3 regions of the Azospirillum sp. A29 genome follow, and region 2 is predicted to be linked to each of the others. Evidence: predicted binding sites of a transcription regulator. Region 2 holds the regulator's gene; each other region holds the start of a gene.
The links. Region 2 encodes LexA, which represses DNA repair genes until DNA is damaged. Its sites were predicted from a motif close to ATGTTCTANTTTGGTTC; they were not measured.

Region 1 (5,652 bases), 1.3 Mb from region 2:
TGCGGTGGCGGTGCGGCTGGGCGTGCTGACCGGCTCGCTCGCCTCGGCGCTGGCCGGCTATGCGCTGCTCCATGCCGCCGGCAGTGCACGGGCGCGGGAAGTGGCCCGGGTAAGCTGAGATCCGCCGGACCGGCATCGCCTATGGGATCGCCGCAGGCGGCAGGCCGGCATGGTGTCCTTTGGGTACGCGAACTTTGTGCCCGGAGGGTGGAACCGCTGGGGGGATTGGCGGGTTCTTTCCTTGCGGGGAGTCGCGCTGCGGGCGCGGGACCGCCAGATGGGGGGGACATGCGATGATCGACGCCATCCGCACACGCCGGCACGCCGTTGCCGAAGCGCCGCCGCCGCCGGGCGGGGCGGGCGGCTCGGTTCCCATCGATTTCCAGCGGCTGGAGCGGCTTCGCCGCCTGACCCGGCTGATGGACACCCGCTGGCGCATTCCCTTCACCCGCATCCCCATCGGGCTGGACGGCATCGCCAGCGTGGTGCCGGTTGCCGGCGACACGGTGACGGCGGTCGTTTCCGCCTACATCATCATGGAGGCCGCCCGCTTCGACCTGCCGAAGACGCTGGTGGCCCGCATGGTCTTCAACGTGCTGCTGGACTGGGCGGGCGGGTCGGTCCCGGTGCTGGGCACCGTGTTCGACATCGCCTTCAAGGCCAACCGGATGAACATGAACCTGCTGCACGAGCATCTGGAACGGCGTCTGGCCGCTGCCGCCGCGAAGCGCTGAAGCGGCAGCCGCCAAAAAGGGGGCTCTTTCCGATCTTGACGTGGATCAAGGCAGGGGTGGGGTGGCTGCGGCACTCTGTCGCTCATGAACGCCATCACCGCCCTGGCCGTTTCGCCGGCCCCCGCCAACCCGTCCCATTCCCATGGTGTCGCCCACGGTGTCGACGCCGCACTGCTCGCCAAGTATGACGGGCTGCGGGTGCCGCGTTACACCAGCTACCCGACCGCGCCGCACTTCACGCCACAGGTGAACGGCGACGTCTATGGTGGCTGGCTGGAGGCGATCGAGCCGTCCCGCTCGGGATCGCTCTACCTGCATGTCCCCTTCTGCCAGAAGATGTGCTGGTACTGCGGGTGCCACACCAAGATCGTCGCCCGCTACGAGCCGATCGCGGAGTATCTCGACCATATGCGGCGCGAGATCGCCATGGTGGCCGACCGCATTCCCGGCCGTCTGGCGGTGCGCCACATCCATTTCGGCGGCGGCACCCCGACCATGATGGCGCCCGACGATTTCGAGGCGATGATCGCGCTGCTGCTCAAGCGCTTCGACGTCGCCGACGATGCCGAACTGGCGGTAGAGATCGATCCCCGCACCCTGACGTCGGAGATGGCGGCGGCACTGGGCCGCGCCGGGGTCAACCGCGCCTCGCTGGGCGTGCAGGATTTCGACGAGACGGTGCAGCAGGCGATCAACCGCGTCCAGCCGCGCGCCGTCACCGAGCAGGCGCTGGCCTGGCTGAAGGATGCCGGCATCGCCAGCGTCAACCTGGACCTGATGTACGGCCTGCCGCACCAGTCGGTGGAGAGCGTCGCCCGCTCCGCCGAGATCGCGCTGGAGATGGCGCCCGACCGGCTGTCGGTCTTCGGCTACGCCCATGTGCCGTGGATGAAGACCCACCAGAAGAAGATCGACGAGTCGGTTCTGGCCGGTTCGCTCGGCCGCTGGGAGCAGTTCGCCGCCATCGCCGACACGCTGTCGGCCGCCGGCTACAGCGCCATCGGTCTCGACCATTTCGCCCGTCCCGGCGACGAACTGGCGGTGCAGCAGGAGGAAGGGCGGCTGGGCCGCAACTTCCAGGGCTACACCACCGACGATGCCGAGACTCTGCTGGGCTTCGGCTCCTCCTCCATCGGCGCGCTGCCGCAGGGCTACGTTCAAAACGCGGTGCCCTTCGACCATTACGCCACCGCCATCGTGGAGGGCCGCCTGCCCACCGGCAAGGGCATCGCGCTGACCCAGGACGACAAGGTGCGGCGCGACCTGATCATGCGGCTGATGTGCGACCTGTCGGTCGACACCGCCGCCATCGCCCGTGCCCACGGCTTGCCCGAGTCCGCCTTCGACGCGGAACTGGAGGGCATGGCCGATCTGGTCGCCGACGGCGTCGCGGTGGTGGACGGCCGGCGCATCCATGTGCCGGAGAGCGCCCGTCCGTTGATGCGCATCGTCGCGGCCCGCTTCGACACCCACCTGTCCAAGGGCGCCGGACGGCACAGCCGGGCGGTTTGACGGCATTCGGAGAAAGTCGGGCGGAGAAAGTCGGGCAAAAGAAAAGGCGGCCGGCGCCACCCGCCGACCGCCTTTCCCCGTGCCGCGCATCCGAACCCACAAGGCTACGCGGCAACCTCGTTGATGCCCTGCATCAATGTCCGCAGCATGTCGCCGCTGAGGCGGTTGGACGTGACGCCGCCCGTCTGCTGCTGCATGCCGCCATAGGCGGCCATCCGTTCCTGTTCCGACACATAGCCGTCCTTGTTGGTGTCCAGCGGGTCGTAGCCGGTCGTGCCGCCGGCTGCCGAGCTTGAAGACGCCGAGCTTGAAGCCGCGGAACTGGAGGATGCAGAACTGGAGGACACGGTCGAGGACGTGCTGCCGCTGTCCGAAGCGCCGGAAGTGCCTGTGTCATTGGCGGGCGGCGGCGGGGGCGGCGGGCGGTTGGCGGCGGCCTGCTTCAGCGCGCTGCTCAACTCGTCCTGGGAAATCGACCCGTCCTCGTCGCTGTCGAGGCTGCTGAACAGCGACGCGGCATCGGTGCTCGACTGGCCGGCGGAGGTCAAAACGGACGTCAACTCGTCGGTGCTGATGCCGCCGCTGCTGTCGCTGTCCAGGCTGGAATAGAGGTTCTGGGCGAACTGCTGCTGCATCGCGCTCGCCTGCTCCTGCGCCGCCAGCAGGGTGCTTCCGCTGCCATAGTCGAACTGGCTGGCGAAGGAACTGAACTCGGTCGTGCTGAGCGAGCCGTTGCTGTCGCTGTCCAGGCTGCCGATCAGGCCGTCGACGGCGGACGACAGTTTTCCGCTGTCGAAAGCGGCCGAGGTGCCGCCGAGCGCGCCCAGCAACTCGTCCTTGGACAGCGACGAGTCGCTGTCGGCGTCCGCCTTGGAGAAGAATTTTTGAAGCGTCGCCGCGCTGTTGGAACTGCCGAGGGAGGAGATCATGGCCGGATGCCCCCGTAAGGTGCCGTCGTGATGGTCAAGATACGCAGGGCGGCCTGGCACTCCTGCGCGGAACGGCGTCGGAAAAGATCGGATTTGAGATAATTCTTCAAGGCCGGGAGGTGCGCCTCAAAAAGCGCATAGCGAATCCGGCTGCGCTGCGGTGGCGAAGAGGGGGCTGCCTCCTGTATGGTCGCGCCGAAGGTCCACAACCCACCCGTTTACCCTCTCCGTTCGTCCCGTTCCTGCAAAGCACCGTTCCATCTCAAGGTGAGCGATGATCCGGCGTCTGCGTACCCTTCCCTTGATGGTGGCCTTGGCCACGCTGATGGTTCCCGGCTGCATGCCGTACCAGCGGACCCCCAATCCGCCGACCGTGCGGACTGCGCCCGATACCGGAACCGGGCTTGAGCCGATCTACGGGGAGTGGCAGGTGGACAAGCCGACGCCGGCCTATGCCCAGCCGGCGGGCGGCTCGGGCGTCATCGCCACGCTTGGGTCGGGTCAGGCGGTCACCACGCTGGGCCGGGTGCGCAACAGCGACTGGGTGGCGGTGAAGGTTGGCGGGTCTACCGCCTATGTCCGGCTGCATCTGCTGAGCCTGAAGGGCAACACGCCGCGCGGCACCCGCGGCACCTCCACCACCCTGGCGAAGCCCGTCGACAATGCCGGCCCGACCATCAAGGCTGCCCCGCGCGGCAAGATTGGCGCGGCGCCAATCGCCAACTGATCCCAGCGACGGCTGACTGCAGGACAGGCGGCCCGAAAACAAGACAGGAGTCGCAGACTCCCCCTCGACACGAGTTCATGATAGAACATATCAGGAACATATACCTGTCGAGCGGAGCCGAGTCATGCCTGTCCCATTGACCCCCTCCCGATCTACGGATGCGGCGCCGCGCGACCGTGCCGGATTGCTGGCCGAGCTGCGCGCACGCATCCGGCGGATCGAGGGAGCGGGCGGGGAAGGGGGGCGGACCCTGGCGTTCGGCATCGATTCGGTCGACGGCCATCTGCCCGACGGTGGGCTGCCGCTGGGCTGCCTGCATGCGGTGGCGGCGGACGACCCGGGGACGGGCACCGGATTCGCCGTGGCGCTGCTGGCCCGGCTGGCGACCCCGAAAAGGCCGGTGCTGTGGATCCTGCGCGGGCGCGACCTGTATGCCCCGGGACTGGCGGCCTATGGGCTGACGCCCGACCGGCTGGTCGCGGTGCGAGCGGTGCGGCCAGTCGATGCGCTGTGGGCGATGGAGGAGGCGCTGCGCTGCTCCACCCTGTCGGCGGTGCTGGGCGAGTTGGAAGGGCTGGACTTGACCACCAGCCGGCGGCTGCAGCTTGCCGCCGAGTCGTCGGGGGTGACCGGATTCCTGATGGACGCGAGCGCTGGCGTATCGGGCGGGCGCAACCGGCGGATGGCGGACCAGCCGATGGCAGGCGAGCGAGCGGAAGGGCTCAGCGCCGCGGTGACCCGCTGGCGGCTGGATGCCGTCCCCAGTCTGGATGAGGAGGGGGATGCGGCACCACGCCCGGCTGGAGGCCCGCCGGGGCTGGGAATGCCGCGCTGGTCGGTCATGCTGGAGCGCTGCCGTGGCGGGCGCCCAGGCTGTTGGACCCTCGCCTGGGACGGGCAGGGCTGGCACGATGTGGGGAAAGAGGATCGAAGCGGCCTTCGGCAGACCGCAGCACTCGAGTCGGAGCTATGGCCGGCCGGGCGGCCGATGTCCGACAACCGACAGGGTCGTTTGTCGGATCACCGCAAACCGGCCGTCTCCAGGCTGACTGCTGGTCAGTAGTCGGTCGCCCAGTCTGGCTCGCGGCGGCCGGGCTGCTCCGACCCGTCCGGCTCGGTCATCCAGCGTGGGTCATCCGCGTCCATCGGGGCGTAGAGCGGCAGCTGGCGGGCGAATTCCGCGCTGTCGGCATCGCGGCGCTGCTTCAGCAGGCGGTCGGCAAGGTGGGCGGGCAGCATGGCAGGTCTCCTTCTGAGCGCCGGATGGCACCGTGGATCAGCCTGACTAAGGCCGATCCTGGCCCACCCGTCGTCCTGTTTGCCTGGATAATAACTACGCAAGTTCCAGGCCAGCTGTTAAGCGCGTCACACGAGTTCCATGACACACGACTAAGTCTCTACAAACGGTTTATACGAAGCCACTTGAACCCACATGAACAGGTATGACACGAGGGAGTCTTGATAGGGGATCTGTCGTACGCGCCGTGGCGGCCATCGCTCTTCGGTGAGCATCGCCGGCCTCGGTGTGAGATGTGTTCCCTTCCGCGTCGTTCCAACCCATATTCGCGGCCAATCCCCTTCAAGGAATGCGTACCTCCCATGCACAGCGCCACCGCCCCCGAATCCTGCCCGACCTGCCTAAAGCCTAATCACCTGTGCATTTGTGAGGCAGTGCAGCCGATCGACAACGGCGTCTTCCTGCTGATCCTGCAGCATCCGCAGGAGAAGCGGGAAAATCTGGGCACCGCCC
Region 2 (5,652 bases):
GCCTGACCGCGCGCGACATCGCGCTGTCCGCCGGCGGAAACGTGCCGTGGTTGTCGGTCCACCGCCGGCCGCGCATCGCCGTCCTCGCCACCGGCGACGAGATCGCCCTGCCCGGCGACCCGCTGGGGCCGAGCCAGATCGTCAGCACCAATGCGCTTGGCCTCTGCGCCCTGGTGACCGCCCAGGGCGGGCTCGCCCACAATCTGGGCGTCGCCAGGGACACGCCGGAAAGTGTGGCGGCACTGGCGAAGGGGGCGGCCGGCTGCGACCTGCTGGTCACCACCGGCGGGGCGGCGCATGGCGATTACGATTTCGTCCGCGATGTGCTGGCCGAACGCGGCGTGGCGCTGGAGGTGCAGACGGTGGCGATGCGTCCGGGCAAGGCGCTGATGTTCGGCCGTGCCGGGTCGGTGCCGCTGCTCGGCCTGCCCGGCAACCCGGTGTCCACCGGCGTCACCGCGCTCCTGTTCCTCCGCCCGATCCTGCGCGTGCTGCAGGGCCTGCCGCCGGAGGATGACCGCCTGCCGCTGCGCGCCCGCCTGACCGGCGCGCTGAGGGCCAACGACCGGCGCGAGGAATATCTGCGCGCCACCCTCGCCGCCGGCCCGGACGGTGTCCTGACCGTCACGCCCTTCGCCCGCCAGGACAGTGCCATCACCACCCTGTACGCCCAGTCCGATTGCCTGATCCCCCGCCCGCCCCATGCCGACCCGGAACCGGCCGGCGCGATGGTGACCGTGCTCCCTTTGACGGATGGAGTGCTCAGCGTCTAGACTTGAACAGAGCGCCGGACATGGCGCTTGGGTGAGGACTGGAACAGGTGAACATCACCCGGAAAACTGTTTCACCGCGTTCCAAATGTTCCACACAAGTTCTAAAAGAAGCCGATGGGGGGCTTGACGCGCAGCAGGAACCAAACTAGAACATGGAGCAACGTTTAGTTTTTGTTCCATCTTCAGTCTGGCCCAAGCCGGGAGGCATCCATGCTCACGCGCAAGCAGCACGAATTGCTGCTGTTCATCCACGAACGGCTTGGCCAGGGCGGTGTCTCGCCGTCGTTCGACGAGATGAAGGACGCCCTGGGCCTGAAGTCCAAGTCGGGTATCCATCGCCTGATCACCGGGTTGGAGGAGCGCGGGTTCATCCGCCGCCTGCCCCACCGGGCCCGTGCGCTGGAGGTTCTCCGCCTTCCCGAGGGTCTTGACGCCTCCCGCAACCGGACCGCGGCTCCCAAGCCGAAGTTCCAGCCCAACGTCATCAAGGGCGATTTCGCCTTCGCCGGCCGCGATACCGCTCCCCCCGCCCCGACCCCGGCCGCCGCGAACGAGACGGTGCAGCTCCCGCTCTATGGCCGGATCGCCGCCGGTACGCCCATCGAGGCCCTGCGCGACAACAGCGCCTTCGTCGACGTCCCCGCCTCCATGCTGACCGGTGGCGACCATTACGCTCTGGAGGTTTCCGGCGACTCGATGATCGAAGCCGGCATCCTCGACCACGACACCATCGTCATCCAGCGCTGCGATGCGGCTGAGAACGGCACCATCGTCGTCGCTCTGGTGGACGAGGGCGAAGTGACGCTGAAACGCCTGCGCCGCAAGGGCAACACCATCGCCCTGGAGCCCGCCAACGCCGCCTATGAGACCCGCATCTTCGGCGCCGACCGCGTCCGCGTGCAGGGCAAGCTGGTCGGTCTGGTCCGGAAGTACTGAGCTTTTTGTGCCCAGCCGCCGATCCCCTCCTCCGTATCCGCGGGGGAAGGGATCGGCGAAGTCCAAGCTGCTCTCACTTTCCTCCGGTCCAGGGCCGATCTCCCCGCAGCCCGCGCACCGTCTCCACCGTTATTCCCTCCGCGGTCACCCTCAGCGCATGCGCGCCCTCATGCCGCAGCACCCAGCGGTCCACCACCAAATCCGCCCGGCAGCGTCGCGCCACCTCCGCCGTCACCACCGCATCGGCTGCCCCGCAGTCCTCATCCAGCGCATCCGGCAGCCGCGGCAAGGCCACCGTCTTTCCCTGCACCCGGTACAGGCAGCCAAGCGCGTCGCAGTCCAGTGACCGCCCTCCCCCGTTCCATCCTCCGTCCGCCGGCCAGGGATCGGCCACCGACCGCTCGCCATCGCGCTCCCGCCAGGTTTCGGTCATCCGCCCGCCGCCCTTGACCGACGCGCTGAGCCGTCCGTCCGGCAGCCTGACCGCCATCACTGGCCCGTCGCCGGCCACCAGCACATCCGGCCGCACCGCCAGCATGGGCGAGGCCAGTCCCGCCAGGACCGGCAGCATTCCCAACCAACGCCACCACCGCGTCCACAGGCACAGCCAGATCCCTCCCATCACCAGCAGCGCGAACCCTTCCGCCGGCATCGCCGGCACGGTCAGCGAAGCCCAGGGGAGACGGCCGAAGAACTCCGCCGTCCAGATCACCGCCCGGTCGCCCCAGTTCATGGCGATCAGCGCCGGTGCTTCCAGTCCGAAGGGCAGCAGCGCGTAGGCGATCAGGCTCCACGGCATGACCCAGAAGGACGTGATGGGAATGGCGATCAGGTTCGACAGCACGCCATAGAAGGCGATCTGCTGGAAATGGAAGAGCGAGAAGGGCAAGGTCGCCAGCGTCGCCACCACGCTGGTCAGCAAAATCCCGCCGACATAGAACAATCCGCGCACGATCCATCCCGCATCGCGCCGCCATTCCGCCAGCCTGACGCTGCCACGCTCGAATGCCGCGATCAGCGCCACCACCGCGGCGAAGGACATCTGGAAGCTCGGCCCCAGCATCCCCTCCGGGTCCATCGCCATGGTGACCAGCCCGGCGAAGGCGACCAGCCGCATGCTCAACGGGTGGCGGTCCAGCATGATCGCCCCCATCACCATGCCGGTCATCAGCACCGACCGCACCGTCGGCAGCGGCGCCCCGACCAGCAGCGTGTAGGCGAGTGCCGACAGGATGCCGAACAGCGCCGCGATCTTCTTGATCGGCCACCGCAGCGCGATGTAGGGCACCGCCGCCAGCAACGCCCGCACGACATAGAACAGGATGCCGGCGGCGACGCCGACATGCAGTCCGGAGATCGACAGCAGATGCGCCAGCCCGCTGTTGCGGAAGTCGTCCATCGTCGCTTCCGGGATGCCGAACTCCTCGCCGTTCAGCAGCGCCGTGGTGACGCTCGCCTCCACCGGATCGCCGATGGCAGCCGCCACCCGCTCGGCAATCGCGCCGCGCGCCTTCTCGAAGGCGATGGCGACCGTGCTCCACCCCGTCACCGGCGGCGCCTCGACCAGTTCCGGCGCACCGGTGGCGAAGCCCGTGCCGCCCAGCCCCATGAACCACGCCCGCCGCTGGAAGTCGAAGGCGCCGGGTTCGGCAGGCGCCTGCGGCGGCAACAGCGTCGCCCGTAGCCGCACCACCGATCCGGGCGCCGGTGCCGGGAAGCGGTCCGACAGGCGGATGCGCACGGCGGCCGGCGTCCGTTCCGGCGCCAGCTTGCTGACGGTCACGTCCCGCAGGGTGATCCTCGTCGCGCCCGGCCGCCGCTCCACCGCCATCACGCGGCCGGTGACGGTCGCACCGGCGATGCTGCGGCTCAGCACCGGTGCCGCCATGCGGATGGTGTGCGCCTGCGCCACCAGGAATCCCGCCGCCAGCATCAAGAGCGCCGTCGCCACGCCGGCCATGGCGAACCATCGCCGCAGCGCCAGCACCAGCACCGCGCAACCGCCGACCGCCGACGCGCCGATCCACCAGTCGGGCTCCTGCCGCAGCCCGAAATAGACCGACACACCCGCCCCGAAGGCGACGGGCAGCCACAGCACCCAGCGCGCGCCCTCCGCCTCCGCGAGCGCCACGAGTCGCCCGCCCATGCGCGCCAGCAGTCGCCGCCAGCGTCCGCCGAGCGCCGCGGGACCGTCGGTTTCCTCCTCCGGCCAGCCGGCGGCCGTCACCGGTAACGGATTCCCGGCGCAGCGATGCCATCTGCGAGCCCCTCAATGACCGTCCATGCGCGCATCGCATTGCCTCCAAGCCGGGTGGCTGTGTTAAACCACGGTGTCGAACCACCGGCGCATCATACCAGCGCCGAACCGGAAATTGAGAGACCGATGACCGTCGTCACCCGCTTCGCTCCGTCGCCGACCGGCTTTCTGCACATCGGCGGTGGACGCACCGCCCTGTTCAACTGGCTGTACGCCCGCAACACCGGCGGTCAGTTCCTGCTGCGGATCGAAGACACCGACCGGCAACGGTCCACCGACGCGGCGGTGGACGCCATCATCGACGGGCTGAAGTGGCTGGGTCTGGATTGGGACGGCGACGTCGTCAGCCAGTTCGAGCGCAAGGACCGCCATGCCGAGGTCGCGCACCAGATGCTGGCCGCCGGCAAGGCCTATCGCTGCTATTGCAGCCCGGAAGAGCTGGAGGAGATGCGCGCCGCCCAGAAGGCCGCCGGCCAGCCAATGCGCTACGATGGCCGCTGGCGTGACCGTCCCGAGTCCGATGCCCCCGCTGGCGTGGCACCGGTGATCCGGCTGAAGGCGCCGCAGGAAGGCCAGACCATCCTGAACGACCTCGTCCAGGGCGAGGTAACGGTGCAGAACGCCCAGCTCGACGACCTGATCCTGCTGCGCGCCGACGGCACGCCGACCTATCTGCTGGCGGTGGTGGTGGACGACCACGACATGGGCGTCACCCACGTCATCCGCGGCGACGACCATCTGACCAATACCTTCCGCCAGATCCAGATCTTCAACTCGATGGGCTGGGACCTGCCGCGCTTCGGCCATATCCCGCTCATCCACGGGCCGGACGGCGCCAAGCTGTCCAAGCGCCATGGCGCGCTGGGCGTCGATGCCTACCGCGACATGGGCTATCTGCCGGAGGCGGTCCGCAACTATCTGCTGCGGCTCGGCTGGTCGCATGGCGATGACGAGATCATCTCGACCGAGCAGGCGATCGAGTGGTTCAACCTGGAAAGCATCGGCCGGTCGGCGTCGCGTTTCGACTTCGCCAAGCTCGAGAATCTGAACGCCCATTACATGCGTCTGGCCGACGATTCCCGCCTGCTCGGCCTGATCGCTCCGCGGTTGGAAGCCGATCTCGGCCGCAGCCTGTCCGAGGCGGAACGCGACCTTCTGACGCGGGCGATGAGCGGGTTGAAGCAGCGCGCCCGCACCGTTGTCGATCTGGCCCAGAGCGCACGCTTCTATGTTGCGCCGCAGCCGCTCAGCTATGACGAAAAAGCAACCGCTCTGCTGGATGAAAAGGGCCGCACTCTGTTGAAGGAACTGGCGGTCGCCGTCGCCGCCGAGCCGGAGTTCACCGCCGCCGCGCTCGAATCCCAGGTCCGCGCCTTCGCCGAGGCACGGGGTGAAAAGCTGGGCAAAGTGGCGCAGCCACTGCGCGCCGCGCTGACCGGTTCGACGGTGTCGCCGCCGATCTTCGAGGTCGCCGAATTGCTGGGTCGGGAAGCGACGCTTTCTCGCATCCGCGATGCAGCGGGTGCAGCATAATGGTCATTTCCGTGCGTTGCCATCGGGCAGCCATGGAACTATGCTGCGCCGACGAAAAAAGGGCACCAAGCCCGACCCTCAACGATAAGGACGTGCCGAGATGACCCAGACTGAGGACGGCAAGGACACCGTTACCCTCATCGACAATAAGAC
Region 3 (5,652 bases), on a different replicon from region 2:
GCACAAAACCACCCGGGTGCTGAGACAGATGCCTCGGCGTGCCCATCAGCTGTCGGGCAAGCTCCAGGGTCAGCCTGAGACGCCGGTCCTCTAGGTTCATCTTCAGTTCGGCTGCGTGCTGCTCGTCGACGCCTTCGTCGGACCAAGCCCATATCTGCCCCGCCAGCGCGGCCGTGATGTCCTCGGTGAGCCCCATGACCTTGCCGACGTCGCGGATGGCACCCCGCGCCCGGTACCGGCTGACCACGGCCGTCAGAGCAGCGCGGTGCCTTCCATAAGTCTGGTCAATCCATTGGATTACGATTTCGCGTCGGTCATGCTCGAAGTCGACGTCAATGTCCGGTGGCTCCCGGCGCTCTGCCGAGACGAACCTCTCGAAGAGAAGGTTGTGGCGCTCGGGATCGATGCTGGTGATGCCCAATACGAAGCAGACGGCCGAGTTCGCCGCCGAGCCCCGCCCCTGGCACAGGATGCCACGCGACCGGGCGAACCGGACGATGCTGTGGACGGTCAGGAAATAGGGCTCGTAGCCCAACTGCCCGATGAGCCGCAACTCGTGCCGGAGCACGGCCTGAACCTTTTCCGGCGCGCCATCGGGATAGCGGTCGGCAACTGCTGACCAGGTCAGTTGCTCCAACGACTGCTGCGCCGTCAGGCCGGGCGTACAGACCTCCTCGGGATATTGGTACTGGAGTTCGGACAGGCAGAAGCGGCAGCGATCGACAATCTCCAGCGTGCGGGCCACCGCCTCCCGGTATTTCGTGAACAGGCGCACCATCTCCGCCGGTGGCCGCAGATGACGGTCGGCGAACCGTTCCCGCCGGAAGCCAGCGCTGTCGATGGTGCATCCCTCGCGGATGCAGGTGACAACGTCCTGCATGATCCGGCGCTCCGGCGCGTGATACAGCACGTCGTTGGTCGCCACCGTCGGCACGCGTAGCGCGGCCGCCATAGCCGCCAGTTGATGCAGGCGCATGGCATCTCCCGGCCGCCGCCGGAGGGTCAGCACCACATAGCAGCGGCCCGAGTAGAATCGGCGCAGGCGTTCCAGCTGCCGGGCACAGTGCTCGTCCGCTTCTTCCGGCATCAGGATGGTGAGCAGTCCCTCAGCCCAGTCTGCCAAGTCCTCCCAGGTGAGCTCGCAGGCTCCTTTGCCAGCCCGGGCCTTGCCGATGGTCAGCAGGCGGCAGAGCCGCCCGTAGCCCGCCCGGTTCATCGGATACAGCAGCAGGGCCGTGCCGTCGCTCAGGTCCACCCGGCAGCCGACCACCAACCGCACGCCGGTCTGCTTCGCGGCCTCATAGGCGCGCACGATGCCAGCCAGCGAGTGCCGGTCGACGATGCCCAATGCCGGGATGCCCAGGGCCGCAGCCTGCGCGAACAACTCCTCCGCGGATGAGGCGCCGCGCAGGAAGCTGAAGTGGGTGGTCACCTGGAGTTCGGCGTATGCCGTATTCGAGGAGCCAGACCCCGTGTCCTCGGCCGTCATCCAAACAGCCCATGGATGAACCAGCGCACCGGGCTGGTCTCCGGCGAGCCCTCCCAAGACCTGTAGAGCCAGAAGCGCTCGCCTGCATGGTCCTCGACGGCGTAGTAGTCGCGCGCGGCCGCCATCTCGCGATCTCGTCGCCACCATTCGCCATGGATGCGCTCTGGGCCGTCCGCCCGCTTGATGAGCCGACGAACTCCCCGCCAGGTGAAAGCCATCGGCGGGTGATCAGGCATCAGGGCCAGCGTCTCTATGGGTTCCGGCGGTGTCAACAGCCGTCCCGGCCGTGGCCACTGGGACGGCCAACCGGTCGTTACCGGCGGTGCCAGGGCGGGGATGCGCGTGACCGACCTTTCGGGGACGTCGCTCTCCAAGGGTGCGCACCGATAGAGCCGGTCATGGCCGATTCGGTTGCCCAGGACGTCGATCAGTCCGGCGATGGTGGCCGCGTCATCGGGGGCGGCAAGTTCGGTTCCAGCGCCGACCAGGCGGCCGACCTCCTCGGCCGTCAGGGGCTCGGCAAGCGCGGCCATCAAGATGGCGTTTTCGATGCCGAACCCAGGGTCGACCTTATCGACTCGCTCGACCAACAGACGGATGAGGTGCGCCGCGCTGCGGACTGGCTTGGCCGTCCCGACCCGGATGGCCTGCATCGTGCCGTCAACCCGATGCCAGAGCAGGTCCAGCGTTCTGGCGCCCAGCCCCCGTTGCTCCAGCTGTCCGCAGAGGTCCTTCACCAGCGCCCCGATGACGGCCTGGAGTGCCTCAGCCGTGCTGATAGGCTCGACCAGGCTGTGGCGCGCCCGGACGGCTTCGGTCGGGACAACAGGCACAATCGGTTCAGCGATGCTGCCGAAGACTTGGTCCAGCCGTCGGCCAAGCACCGTACCGAACCGATGGGCCAGCGGTGCGCGCGGCGTCGCCTCCAGGTCACCGATGGATTTGAAGCCCAGACGCCGGAGTTCCATCGTCATCTCTGGCGGTAGCCGCAGGGCGGCGAGCGGCAAGGCGGACACTGTCTCCAGCGCATCATCCACCACACACACAGGCCGGTGACCGAAGCGCGCGATGGCATTGGCGGCGCCCGGTGTACCGGCGACGGAAGCCCGCGCGGCGACGCCCATTGCAGCAAGGCGGCCGACCAGGTCGTCAAGCAACGGGCGTTCGCCGCCCATCAGATGGCTGGCGCCGGTGATGTCGATCCACAGGCCGTCCGGCAGGTCGACGGACACGATCGGGCTATAGCGGAGTGCCCACAGCGCCAGTCGGTGCAGACCCTCGGCGTCGGCTTCGGGATCGGCGTCGGCGACCATCAGGTCTGGTACCATTGCCCGCGCCTGGGCGAGCGGGATGCCCCGGCGCAAGCCGAGCCGATGGGCGGCCATGTCTACAGCCGTGATGACGCGCTGCGCACCGGTCGACGCGACGACGAAGGGCTTGTCGGTCGGCTCGTCGGCGTCAGGCGCCGATCCGGAGCCCGGCCTGCCTTGGCGGTTCTTCGACGAGCGTGCCCTGGCGCGAAGCCGATCCGTCGGCCAAGTTGGGAAGTAGACCGAGACGACCCTTCTCATCGCAGCCCTCCATGTCCCACTCACCCGCCCCACCTCCACGGCACCGCACCAGTTCCACCCGCCATCGCCTTCGGCCCATTCCCGGCGCTGGCAGCGGGCTGGACGGCAGGGCGGAGACCCGCCAACGGGTGACGGCGGCCGTGGGCTGGCCGACTTCAGCGGCGGCCGCGGCCGGGCTGCGCCACCGGCGTAGGATGATGGCTGTGACCCCAGAGTGCTCCGCGGCGATTTGCATGCGCCTGGACGCCACCATGGGCAGTTTGGCGAGCTCGCCGACCACGGCTGCCAGCCCGCGGTGGCGCAGGCCTTCCTCGATCAGCAGAGGCAGCATCTTCTCATCCGGAGCCTCGGCGTAGATGACCCGGTTCGCGTCCAAGCCGACCTGGGAGAGCGCCGGGGCGAACAGGTCCGACGCCCGCAGGCACCAGAGCACCGGCCCCGTCATCCTGGACAGGATCCCCGCGACGAACAGCGTGGCCGCCGCGGCGTGGATCACGCCTAGGTCGCCGCCCTCGGCCACCTCGTGCACGGCCCCCAACGCCAGCCCGCCGCTTGGCAGCCGATCGTCGATCTCGGTGAGCCCGAACGGCAGCACGCGCATGACGCGCTGTCCGCCGCGTTCCAGCTGACGGATGCGGTTGCGCAGGTCCTGAAGGGCAGGTCGAGTGGGCTGGTCAGGATACATGTCTCTTGAGACAGGCCGAGGAGGATTATGTTCCCTTTTTGTTCCCCATAAACCGGACATAAGTCAAGACCAAGCCTGTTGCGGCCAAGGTCAGGGCAGTGGCGTCACGTTTCTCCGCATCGCTGATGTGATTATCGACTAAGCGTCACAAGCGGAAATCCGGCGCAAACATCGGAGCAGATGGAGCAGCATCGTGAACCCCGTCGTCCGCTCCACCAACGTACCGATCAGCGCCCGATCGATCCCTCAACGCGGATCGTCATGATGTTGATCCGGCGCAGAGGGGCCTTCGTCGGCCCAGTCTGCCCGCTGCGTCCGTCCGCGGCACGCAGGATGGGCATACGTGTGGCTGAGCGGCGGCTCGGGAGGGCGCGACCGGGAACCGGCACGTCGGGCCCGAGCGAACTCCGAACGGAGCGCCCCATCCCATCGGTCTGGTGCAACGCCTGATCCCCAGTGACGTGGCGGGGCCGTCCGGCAAAATTGTTGCGGAATTGACTGGTCGTGGGCTTGCCACGCAAAATTCGGACCATATCCGCCGGGGCCACCGCCTCGCCCCGGTATCCCGCCGGCCGCGACGCGTGATTGCGCAGGGGATTTCATGATTTTTCTCGGTTCCCGCGATGCTGCCGCGGCGTCGCCCGTGCTGACCAGCAGCCTGCCGAAGCATATTGGCCGCAACGGCGGACCGGTGGCGCGGCTCAGCGCCCGCCTGCTGGCGAACCCGCCCTGGTACGATCAGCCGCTTGTGGACCGCGCCCTGACCGCCCTTGACACGGTCGCGCGGGCGTCCGCCATCCGTCCGGGGTTTCTGCACGCTGTTGCTGGGCTGATGCGCACGCACGACGGGGCGAAGTTTTCCGACCTCGTGAAGGCGCTGCGGAACGCCGGGCCGGCGCACGGCTTGACCAAGGGCGCGGCCGAGCAGGAGGGCAGGGCGTTGGTCATGGCGTTGGGAGTGCTGCAGGCTCTCAAGCGGCGCGCGCAGTCGGCCCTGCGGCCGGGCCATGCTCTGCCGGTCGGCATGCCGACTGACCGTTTGCGGGCCCGCCGGGTCCGGCGGGTGGAAGAGGTGGCGCGAGCGCTGTTCCGCAGCGCAGCGCACGGCACCTCCTGCGAGGTCTGGCTGACGGATGACCCTGCGGCGGTTGGTTTCACCGTAAGCTTAGGCCGGGTCTACCCGTACGGTGGCCGGTACAAGAGCTATGCCGCGCCCAGCTCGTCGTGGACCATCACGGTTCCCCAGCGTTGGCTGTCGCGGGTGGACTGTCGAGAACTCGCGGTCGTGGACGGTCTCATGACCCTCGATGCCCAGCCGTTGCTGTCTCCGGTATCCGGCGTAGAGGTTTACGCGGCGACGTGGGCGGCGCAGGCGCGCGGGCTGGATGTGAGGGTCGAGCGCGGCGTGATCGCCCGGCAGGGTGCAGTCTCCTATCACGGGCCGGATGTCGCCCGGGCCGTTGCCGGACTGACGCGCAAGATGAGCCTGACGGTCCGCCGTTCCCTGTCGCCGGACGAGCGCGCCGAACGGCGTCTGCGGCGTCTCGCAACCTTTGCCCGGCGTTTTGGCGACGAGCCGGTGACCCTGCACGACAGTGAAGCCGTCGGCAATTGCTCGTACGGCACCCGGAGCTGGTGCTGCGGGGTGGGCATCGATCCGGAAGCCGGTGCGACGACGCTGGCACGCGTGATTGAGGGCTATCGCGAGCGGCCGCAGGACGAAGCCTGGGCGGTGGTGCTGCACGTCGTGAATTGCTGCCGGTTGCGCTGAGTCCGACTTCAGGCCCTCGCGCCACTGGTCGGCGAGGGCCCTTCTCTTCACGCGAACACGGACGGAACGGTCGTACCGGTCGGTGACCGCGATCGACAGCTTCACCGTCCACCCCGTCCACTCCCGTTCTACCGCC

Region 1: the regulator LexA is predicted to act here: its motif matches at 3,986-4,002, upstream of ABNQ38_RS24495 (ImuA family protein).
Region 3: the regulator LexA is predicted to act here: its motif matches at 3,773-3,789, upstream of ABNQ38_RS14370 (ImuA family protein).

The regions. Positions count from the first base shown of each region.
Region 1 is NZ_CP170466.1:1,989,877-1,995,528, forward strand. Features, by position in the region: gene nhaA (Na+/H+ antiporter NhaA) at 1-118, shown strand, start outside; gene ABNQ38_RS24475 (DUF4112 domain-containing protein) at 294-734, shown strand; gene hemN (oxygen-independent coproporphyrinogen III oxidase) at 819-2,246, shown strand; gene ABNQ38_RS24485 (EF-hand domain-containing protein) at 2,351-3,175, opposite strand; gene ABNQ38_RS24490 (SH3 domain-containing protein) at 3,450-3,902, shown strand; gene ABNQ38_RS24495 (ImuA family protein) at 4,027-4,965, shown strand; gene ABNQ38_RS24500 (hypothetical protein) at 4,959-5,141, opposite strand; gene ABNQ38_RS24505 (tRNA-uridine aminocarboxypropyltransferase) at 5,502-5,652, shown strand, end outside.
Region 2 is NZ_CP170466.1:561,077-566,728, forward strand. Features, by position in the region: gene glp (gephyrin-like molybdotransferase Glp) at 1-773, shown strand, start outside; gene lexA (transcriptional repressor LexA) at 984-1,709, shown strand; gene ABNQ38_RS17520 (ComEC/Rec2 family competence protein) at 1,783-3,936, opposite strand; gene gltX (glutamate--tRNA ligase) at 4,093-5,499, shown strand; gene gltA (citrate synthase) at 5,600-5,652, shown strand, end outside.
Region 3 is NZ_CP170465.1:6,321-11,972, reverse strand. Features, by position in the region: gene ABNQ38_RS14380 (error-prone DNA polymerase) at 1-1,489, opposite strand, end outside; gene ABNQ38_RS14375 (Y-family DNA polymerase) at 1,486-3,060, opposite strand; gene ABNQ38_RS14370 (ImuA family protein) at 2,948-3,661, opposite strand; gene ABNQ38_RS14365 (hypothetical protein) at 4,347-5,516, shown strand; gene ABNQ38_RS14360 (hypothetical protein) at 5,645-5,652, opposite strand, start outside.